DNA from 3 places in the Pseudarthrobacter sp. Y6 genome. Region 1 is predicted to be linked to each of the others. Evidence: predicted binding sites of a transcription regulator. Region 1 holds the regulator's gene; each other region holds the start of a gene.
What was found. The regulator LexA, encoded in region 1, represses DNA repair genes until DNA is damaged. The targets are predictions, from matches to a motif close to TCGAACANNTGTTCGA.
Positions count from the first base shown of each region.

Region 1 (3,270 bases):
AACAGTTTAGGTCCGAAGCAGACGGCCTGAAAATGTGACGGGTTGCTGCGGCACGCCCCCGAGCCCGAAGGCACCTACTTGGTGGGGACGAAGAGCTGCTGCCCGGGGACAACACCCCCGGCGGAAAGGTTGTTCAACTGAGCGATATCCGCGATGACATCACGGGGATCACGCTCGGGCGCCACGGTACCGGCAATGGCCCAGAGCGACTGTCCGGGCTGCACTGTGACCGAGACTGTTGGCGTCAACGACAGGTCGGCGGCGGAATCGGCGGCCTTCGCCGGGGCGTTGAGGAAACCGGCCAGCGAAAGCAGGATTGCGGCGAGGATCACCAGCGGGATGCCAATGAGGACAATCCGGCCCCTGCCGGTCAGGCGCAGCGGGGGCAAGGATTCCCTGCGCTGCCTGGGCGCCGAAACCGAGGCCGACATGGGTGCGGACCACGGCCGCGAAGTGAGGTCCTGCACGGAAATGAGTTGCGGACGCGAGTCCTGCGAAGCAGATATAGCTGACATGAAATGAGCCCTCCTGGACCATACTGTGCTGCCCGGCGCGCCCTCCGCGTCCACTTGCCGGTGCCGGCCTGGGCCGTCCATAATTCGAATATTCGAATCCGCAAGCAACGAGTAGAACACATATTCGAACTTTGCTTCTTCATTTTTAGCACTTATCAACGAATATTGTCGAGACTCGCTAGAACAAATGTTTGAAAAAGCCCTGTGGCTGGCCTACGTTTGGATCAAAGAACAACCACCTCTGTAGTTGATCAGCAGGGTCTGACAATCAACTCCGACAAACAGCCCCGGGGCGTTCCAGGCACCAGCGGCCGGAGCGGATCCGGGCAACCGAAAGGCATTGGCGAACATGGCAGCACCAGCCGCCGAGGGCAAGGCGACACCGCAGCGCCGCCAGCCCCAACGGACCCCCAAGGGGCTCACCGCCCGCCAAAAGAAGATCCTTGAAACCATCCAGCGCTCGGTGAATGACAACGGCTATCCGCCGTCGATGCGTGAAATCGGCGACATCGTGGGCCTGGCGAGTTTGTCCAGCGTGACCCACCAGCTGTCGCAGCTGGAGAAGCTGGGATACCTGCGCCGGGACCCCAAGCGTCCGCGCGCCATGGAAGTCCTGATGCCGTTGACGCTGGACGGCGGGTCGGCCAAAACCAGCGGGGCAACCAAGCCCTCAGTCCTGCACGGCATCGGCGGAACGGTCACCGAACTTCCCACTGCCATGGACACCGCCATGGTGCCGTTGGTGGGCCGGATCGCGGCCGGCGGGCCCATCCTTGCTGATCAGGTGGTGGAAGACGTGATGCCCCTGCCGCGGCAGCTCGTGGGCCAAGGTGAGCTGTTTATGCTGCGCGTGGCCGGCGACTCCATGGTGGACGCCGCCATCTGCGACGGCGACTGGGTAGTGGTCCGCCGGCAGGCCGACGCCGCAAACGGCGATATTGTCGCGGCCCTGCTGGACGATGAAGCCACCGTGAAGACGTTCCGCCAGCGCGATGGCCACACGTGGCTGTTGCCGCAGAACACCCAGTATGAGCCCATCCTGGGCGATCACGCCACGATCATGGGCAAGGTCGTCTCGGTCCTGCGGTCACTCTAGGACGCAATCGGGCCCTGCACGCCCCGGCCAGGACGAGGGTGCGCTGCGGGACGGGGCCCGGCTTGCAAGGCCATACCGGGTCCGCGTTCAGTCAGGCGCCCTTCCCGGCCAGCCTCTCCAGGGCTGCGAACGCTGTCCTGCGGTCCGTGGTGGGCCAGAACGGCGGCAGTGCGGCGCGGAGGAATCCGGCGTAGCGCTCGGTGGCAAGCCGGGAATCAAGCACGGCCACCACGCCTTTGTCTCCGGTTGAACGGATCAGCCTGCCCGCGCCCTGGGCCAGGCGGATGGCCGCGTGGGTCGCCGATACCGCCATAAAGCCGTTTCCGCCGGCCTGCGCAACGGCGCGGGACCGCGCGGTCATCAGCGGATCATCCGGCCGCGGGAACGGAATGCGGTCGATCACCACGAGCCGGCATGATCCACCCGGAACATCAACACCCTGCCACAGGGACATGGTTCCGAAGAGGCAGGTATCGGGCTCGTCCGCGAACTGCTTCACGAGTGCCGTCATGGTGGAGTCGCCCTGGCAGAGAATGCTGAGGCCGAGCCGGGGACGCATCGCCTCCGCGGCCTCCTCAGCGGCACGGCGCGATGAAAAGAGACACAGGGCGCCGCCGCCGGACGCCCGGATCAGCGCCTCAAGTTCATCGAGTGCCTCCGGCGACGCCCCGCGGCCTGGCTTGGGGAGGTGCCCTGCGACGTAAAGGATCCCCTGTTTGGGATAATCAAAGGGCGATCCGACGTCGATCCCGGTCCAGCTCGGCGCACCCTCCCCCACCAGCCCCAAGCCTCCGGCGGCCGGTTCAAAGGCTGAGCCGATGGCAAGCGTTGCCGAGGTCAGCACCACGGTGTGGCCGGCGAAAAGCCCTTCGCGGAGCTTGCCGGCAACGCTGAGCGGCGCGATGTTGACCAGGGCCGGAGCTGACTCGTCGGGCTGCGCATAGCCCTGTTGCGGATCGAAGGAACTTGCGCGGGAAAACCACACCACTTCACGGTTTTCACGGGCCCCGATGAGCCGTTCACACAGTTCGAGGATCAGCATCAGGCGTGACCGGGCGAGCTGCCGCCCGCCGTCGGCCGTTTGGCTGCCGTCGCCCTTGGAATCGGACAGGGCAGCCCGGCAGGCCTCACGCAACTGGTCCACGCAGTCCAGCTGTTCGTCGTTGAGGCCGTTGGGGAGCAGCCCGTTGGGCACCCCGGCCAAGGCGAGTTCCAGGTTGGCGGCAGCTGCGTTGAGGGCATCTACCGTGATGGCCGTGTGTTTCCGCGCGCCCGACGCCGCAGCGTGGACCATTGCCACGGAGAGTTGCCCCGACACCGCACCGGTGACCCGGTCCTGCAGTTCGTGGGCCTCATCCACCACCACAACGTCGTATTCGGGAAGCACTGCGAGGCCTTCAAACGCGCTGACGGCGAGCATGGCATGGTTGGTGACCACAACGTCAGCCTCGGCGGCGTCGTGGCGCGCCAGTTCACTGAAACATTCGGCTGCCATCGGGCATTTTTGGGCCCCCAGGCATTCCATGGACGTAACAGAAACTTGCCGCCACGCCCGGTCGGTAACACCGGGAAGCAGTTCATCACGGTCGCCCGTGGTGGTCTTTTCCGCCCACTCGCGCAGGCGCACCACTTCCTTCCCCAGCTGGGACGACGGCCCGC
Region 1 covers NZ_CP189574.1:2,929,730-2,932,999, forward strand. The annotation lists gene ACQCSW_RS14075 (LysM peptidoglycan-binding domain-containing protein) at 75-431, opposite strand; gene lexA (transcriptional repressor LexA) at 865-1,611, shown strand; gene ACQCSW_RS14085 (ATP-dependent DNA helicase) at 1,703-3,270, opposite strand, start outside.

Region 2 (3,270 bases), 1.4 Mb from region 1:
CGACGGCGGTGCGCTCCACGTCCGACTGGCGGAAGACGTCGTTGAAGATCTCCAGCGACACCGGGCCGCTGTACCCCGCCCGGACCACGTGGCCCATGAACTTGGCGAGCTCGAACTGTCCCTCGCCCGGGAACACCCGGTAGTGCCGGCTCCAGGAGAGGACATCCATGGAGAGCTTGGGGGCGTCTGCCACCTGGACGAAGAAGATCTTTTCCGGGTTGAAGGCCTCGATGGGGGTGGTGTCCCAGTTGCGGGACAGGATGTGGAAGGAATCCAGGCACGTGCCCAGGTTGGGGTGGTCCACGGCTTCCACCAGCTTGTGGGCATGCTCGTAGTCGTTGACGTATTTGCCCCAGGCCAAGGCCTCGTAGGCCACTTTGACGCCATGGTCCCCTGCCAGTGCAGCCAGTTTGCCGAGCTGATCAACCCTGAGGTCGTCGCTGTCGATGCTGGCCGTGGCCACGTTGGAGCAGACCAGGATGGTGTCCATGCCCAGCCGCGCCATGAGCTTGAATTTGGCTTCGGCGCGCCGGAGGTTGGCGGCCAGGAGGTCTTCGGACACGCTGTCGAAGTCGCGGAACGGCTGGTAAAGATCCAGCGTGAGGCCAAGGTCGGCCGCCATCTTGCGGACGTCCTCGGGCGTGAGCGGCGACGTAACCAGGTCCTGTTCGAAGATTTCGATCCCGTCAAAGCCGGCGATGGCGCAGGCCTGCATCTTTTCCTTCAGGGTGCCGGAGAGGCAGACCGTGGCGATTCCGGTGCGCATCAGGCAGCCACCTCTTCCTTGGCCACGAGCTCCAGGAAATGGCTGCGCATGCGTTCCGCGTCGGCGTCCAGCCCGGTGAAAATCCGGAAGGAATCCGCGGCCTGCCCCACGGCCATGCGGCCACCGTCCAGGACCTCGCAGCCTTTGGCGCGGGCGCCGCGGACCAGTTCGGTATCGATCGGGCGGTAGACGATGTCCGCCACCCAGTGCCGGGTTTCCAGCAGGTCCAGGTCCAGCGGGACACCCGGGTGGGCGGCCATGCCTACCGGCGTGCAGTGCACCAGACCGTCGGCCAGCAGCATAAGCTGCGGCAGCTCCGCCGTCGTACGCGCTGTGACGGTGCTGCCCGGGAACAAGCCCGCCAGCTCTGCGGCGCGTGCCGCGCACCGGGCGGGGTCCACGTCCACCAGGTCCAGCGCCTTCACGCCGGCGGTCAGCAGGGCGTAGGCAACGGCGGAACCGGCGCCTCCCGCGCCAAGCTGGACAACGCGGTCCAGCCGCGCACCCGGAAGGCCTGAGCCAAGCGCGGCGGCGAACCCGGAGTAGTCGGTGTTGTGGCCGATGAAACGGCCGTCCTCGATGACGACCGTGTTGACGGCGCCGAGCCTGAGGGCATCCGGCGAGACCTCGTCCAGGTGCGCCAGGACGAGCTGCTTGCACGGATGGGTGATGTTCAGGCCGTTGAAGCCCAGGCTGCGGGCACTCTTGAGCAGATCCCCCACGGCGTCGCCGGAAAGTCCGAGCTCCAACAGGTCAATGGGGCGGTAGAGGTAGCGCAGGCCCTGCACATCGCCTTCGCGTTCGTGCATGGGGGGAGTAAGTGACGGCATCACGCCGTCGCCGACCAGTCCCACGAGGTAGGACTCAGTTCGATTGCTCATCCGGGCAGCTCCTTTGATACGGCACCCGGCGGGCGGCGGCGCTCGAAGCGTCCGCGGCGGGTCGGGTGATAGGGATTACAGTACAACACTTGTTCACTTCTCGCACGCTTGTTCTACATACGAACATTTGGAGGCTATTTACCGTTGCGGCAAGCGCGCGGCCAGCTCGGCCGCGGCGTCCTGCAGCAGGGGCACGTGGGCCAGAAGCGCTTCCACGCTGAGGCGGAACACGGGAACGGCGGTGGCCAGTGAGGCGAAGGCGTGGCCCTGCGAATTGAACAGCGGTACCGCCACCGCGCGCATGCCGTTCTCGTTCTCCTCGTCCATCACGGCATATCCCTGCCGGCGGACCTTCTCGATCTCCGCACGGAAGGCGGCACGGTCCGTGATGGTGTGTTCGGTGAGGGGTTCCAGTTCGAGCTCCTCAAGCAAGGCTTCACGTTCAGTGTCATCGGTAAAAGCCACCAGCGCCTTGCCGACGGCTGTCGCGTGCAACGCGCCCAGATGCCCGGGGTCGCTGGTGACCCGGAATGTCTGCGGGCCGTCCACCTTGTTGACCGTGAGGTGGTGGTGGCCGTCGCGGACACTGAGGATGGTGGCCTCCCCCGTCTGCTCGGTCACGCGGCGAAGGACTGGCAGTGCCGTGCCCGCAAATCCGTGATGGTTGGAGACCCGCTGGCCGAGCTGGAAGATGCGCAGGCCCAGATGGTAGCGGCGGCCGTCCGGCTCATAGTCCACAAATCCGTCCCGCGTCAGGGATCCCAGGAGGCGGTAGGTGGTGCTGAAGGGGAGATCGGCGCGGCGCGAGATCTCCGCAGCGCTGGCGCCACGCGGTTCGTCACCCAGGAGGACAAGCAGCCCCAGAGCCTTGCCCACCATGTCCGTACGGTCACCCTTGGGCGTCTTTGGCTCAGCGCCGGCGTCAGTGGGCGCTGTGGTTTGATTCACACTCATACGACGATGTTGCCACATCGTGGGAACTATTTCTAGATGGTGATTATTTTCTTGACAAGTGACTGCGCTCACAGCCATCATTGCTGTATCGCACAAGTAGCTCTCACCATGTGGCTACTGGCCTGGGTCTTTCAACGGACTCCAGCCGCACCGCACCAGCTCCACTCAGGCCGCTGCGGCTGCGACCCTCCAGATCCATCCGCGACAACGTCGTCACACATAAGGAACTCCATGAGCCAGACACTTCCGTCCGCCGGGCAGGGCACCGTTGCCCCGGCCGGGACGCCAAAGAAGGCAGCCCTCGCCAGCTTCCTGGGTAGCGCCGTCGAATACTACGACTTCTTCATCTTCGGGTCCGCCGCCGCACTGATCTTCCCCACGGTGTTCTTCCCGGACGCCGGGGCCAACGCGGCCGTCATGTCCTTCGCCACCTTCGGCTTCGCGTATGTGGCACGGCCGGTGGGCGCCGTCATCCTGGGCCACTTCGGTGACCGGGTGGGCCGGCGGAAGGTCCTGATGTTCACGCTGCTGCTGATGGGTGCCTCAACGTTCATCATTGGCTGCCTGCCCGACTTCAACACCGTGGGCTGGTGGGCTCCGGCCCTGCTGGTGCTAGCGCGGCTTTGCCAGGGCCTCTCCGCCGCCGGCGAGCAGGCCGGCGCATCCTCC
Region 2 covers NZ_CP189574.1:126,143-129,412, forward strand. The annotation lists gene ACQCSW_RS00625 (bifunctional sugar phosphate isomerase/epimerase/4-hydroxyphenylpyruvate dioxygenase family protein) at 1-766, opposite strand, end outside; gene ACQCSW_RS00630 (shikimate dehydrogenase) at 766-1,647, opposite strand; gene ACQCSW_RS00635 (IclR family transcriptional regulator) at 1,786-2,601, opposite strand; gene ACQCSW_RS00640 (MFS transporter) at 2,833-3,270, shown strand, end outside.
Region 2: ACQCSW_RS00630 (shikimate dehydrogenase) is a predicted target of LexA. The motif match lies at 1,748-1,763, and genes of this name have one in related genera.

Region 3 (3,270 bases), 820 kb from region 1:
ACCAGGCTGGAAGCCCCGGAACCGCGGGCGGCTGCCCTGACCCCCATGTCCATGATCATCCTGGAGACCTCCGCGACAGTGAGGAAGTAGGAGGAAAACCCGAGGTTCCTGATGATCCCCAGCTCGTGCTCCAGCCGCGAGCGCATGTCCTTGCGGGCTGAGCCTGATATTCCGGGGAACCGCCTGCTGATCCCGGCCTCACACCGTTGCACCAGTTCCAGATGCGGGTCTTGGCTGATGCCAATGACCGATGCCTCGGGGACTACAGGCTGCTTCCATCCCATGTCAGTCACCGGGTCAATCCGGCAGAAGTCGGCGAGCGCCTCGGTCTGTGCCATCAGCTGTTTGAGGTCCGCTGTGCCATACCCTGCGGCGCGGATGATTTCCTTGCCCAACTGAAGCATCTGCGCTGATGATTTGAGCCAGGCTTGCCCGTTGGGCTGGAGCAGAGGTTCGGCCGCGAGTTCGGGGAGGGACTTCAGCGTCCGGGCGGAGTCGAGTACGTCCGCCGTGGCGGCACCGTCCTCTGCGCAGTAGCGGACCGCGTTGGTGAGCACGGCCGGCACGTGGTGTTCTTCCGCGAGTTTGAGCATACGTACTGCATGGGCGGTGCTCACGGGCGCTCCGGGGGCAGTGAGCTGGGAAACGACTTCCGCCACCAAGGTCCCTGGGGGCATGGCGTCCAGCCAGCGTTTGAAAAGGGTGCGCGGACGGAGGTAGCGCCGGCCGCCCATGGCCCGTCCGACGTCGGAATCCGGGCCGATCAGGACCGTCAGGACCGGTTTCAGGGTTTTTGGGTCAAGCGTGCGGGAGGCGAGTTCGGCGCGGGTGACCGCCACCGGCACCGCTCCCCCGGCTTTGCCGGAGGTGCGGGCATGGGCATCGGACACCAGCCGGCACAGGGCGCGGTAGCCTGCCCCGTTGTTGTGGCCACGGGCGAGCACCACCACCCTGCCGGCGAGCTGGGTGCGGTGGTCGCCGTCGTCGTCGAAAACCGCAAGGTCCACACCCACGACGGGGTCGATGCCGGCTTCCATGCAGGCTTTGAGGTGTTTGATGGTGCCGTAGAGGCCGTCCCGGTCCGTGCAGGCGAGCGCTGTTGCGCCGTCCGCGGCGGCAACCTGGGCCAGTTCATCGGGCCAGGCAACTCCATAGTGTGCGCTGAAGGCCGTGGAAACGTGAAGGTGGGAGAAGCTCATGCTGTTTGGGGCCGGAGTGCGTCGTGGATCCGCAGGAGCCTCCAGCGGCCGCTGCCGATATGCCTGCTCAGGTCCAGGGTGAGCGGCTCTCCTGCATCCCGAGGGCCGGCACTCCGCGGGTCCGCCCGGACCTGGATGCGCCAGATTTCGTGGTCCACGAGCCCCGGCCCGCTGCCGAGGGGTGCACGGCGTTCCTCGGCCCACCACTGCCGGCGTTCGTACCACCGGACAGGCTCGGCGCACACCGTGTAGTGCCGCCCGGCCCACTGGAGTTTCAGCGGCTGGCCGGTAGCGGTGCAGACGACGTCCACGGACTCGCTGAACATACCCATGGGCGCCTCCCGGAACTGAACGGAGCTGATGCAAAATGCTGATGCAAAAGCAAGGTATTCGAATACATGTTCGAATAAATTCAGTCTACGACGGAGCCCCGACAAAACCTAGACAGGGGTGGACGGACGGGCAGCAGGGAGGCAGGATTGTGGCATGAGCACCAATGACGCACTCCTCAAGCACGTAAGCATCAAGGCCCAGGACGAAAAGCTCGTGGCAACCTTTGATATCGACGGCAACATACCGGGGGCAGGTGCGTACGTAGTGGGACTGGTGGCGGCGAGCCCTGATTACTCATCGCAAAGACGCTTGGGCATTGAGTTCATGAACGGGGAGGCCATTGCCTTCTACTCGTTCAGCCATGACCAGAGCGCCGAGGAAAACTATGATCTTGGCGGCGTGACGCACTCGGGCAGCACCATCACCGGCAACTTCCCCGTCGCGGCCGTCCATGGCCTGGGCAAGGGCCACATTATGTCGGCCTTCAGCGAGGCTGACGGCCGGGAGTTCCAGTCGGGCGTCGCCGTCGACGAAGCGCTCTAGGAAACACCGAGGCAGCTGCTGCCGGAACCATGTCCGGCAGCACCCGGGGCGGCGTCAGCTGCTTTCTTTGTGGACCTTCATTTCGAGTTCGATGAACCCCGAGATCATGGCCCGGTAGGTTGATTCCACGATGTCCGGATCAATGTCCTTCTTTTCCGCGGCGGACCGGACATGCTCAATCACCCGTTCCACCCGGCCGGGGGCGCGGACTTCAGCGTCGTCCCCCTTCAGGGTTCCGGCGATCCGGATCAAGCGTTCACGCCGCGCAATGAGGGTGACAATCTGCTCGTCAACTTCGTCGACCGCAATCCGAACGGCAGCGAGCTGTTCCTTGTCGGCCAAAGCGTCCCTGTCGTTTCCTTGAATTGTTGCCATCTTCTGACAGTATCGAAGCATGCAGCCCCGAGTCGACTTCATCTCACTAGGCGTTCGCAGTGTTGACGCCTCCCGCCGGTTCTATGTGGAAGGCCTCGGCTGGCCTGTCCACCGGGAGTTTCCCGGAGATGTGGTGTTCATCCAGGTCAACCACGGCCTCATCCTTTCCCTGTGGGATGCCGCGCAGATGCACGCCGAGGCGGGGGTAGGCGCTCCCGGCCAGGTCCCCTGCATCACGCTCAGCCACAACCTGCCCAGCACCGAAGCGGTGGACCGGGTCATGGCGGAGGCGGCATCGGCCGGTGCCACCATCATCGCCGTGCCCGTCACACAGCCCTGGGGCGGGTATAGCGGCTATTTCGCCGATCCGGACGGCTTCCGCTGGGAGATTGCCTATAACCCCACTTGGACAGTGGACGACGACGGCAACGTCACCGTCTAGGGGCATGTCGCCCGGAGTGTCGGCTTAGAACAGCGCCTCCACCGGCCAGATGAGTTCCGGGGAGTTGTTGCGTACGTTGCCCACCTCGGTGCCGACGGAATCCACGTGCCACCCGGAAGCGGCGTCCTTCACGCCTGACCGGACGAGGTCCACCAGTCCCGCGGCGTCAACGGCGTGGGGGTCAAGCCACGCTGCCATCGTGGTCCGGTCCATGGGCAGTGGCACGCGGTCGTGCAGGGCAGTGAGCTTGCCGAAAATTGTGGACTCAGCACCAGGTGGCGGGGTGTCTGCCGTCAGGATGGACGTGGAGAGCATCCACCGACCGGGATCGCCCTCGGCCTTGGATGGATCCTTCCACCACTCATACAGGCCTGCGAA
Region 3 covers NZ_CP189574.1:2,109,272-2,112,541, reverse strand. The annotation lists gene ACQCSW_RS10185 (DNA polymerase III subunit alpha) at 1-1,199, opposite strand, end outside; gene ACQCSW_RS10180 (DUF6504 family protein) at 1,196-1,531, opposite strand; gene ACQCSW_RS10175 (hypothetical protein) at 1,686-2,075, shown strand; gene ACQCSW_RS10170 (chorismate mutase) at 2,130-2,450, opposite strand; gene ACQCSW_RS10165 (VOC family protein) at 2,470-2,892, shown strand; gene ACQCSW_RS10160 (SOS response-associated peptidase) at 2,917-3,270, opposite strand, start outside.
Region 3: ACQCSW_RS10180 (DUF6504 family protein) is a predicted target of LexA. The motif match lies at 1,590-1,605, and genes of this name have one in related genera.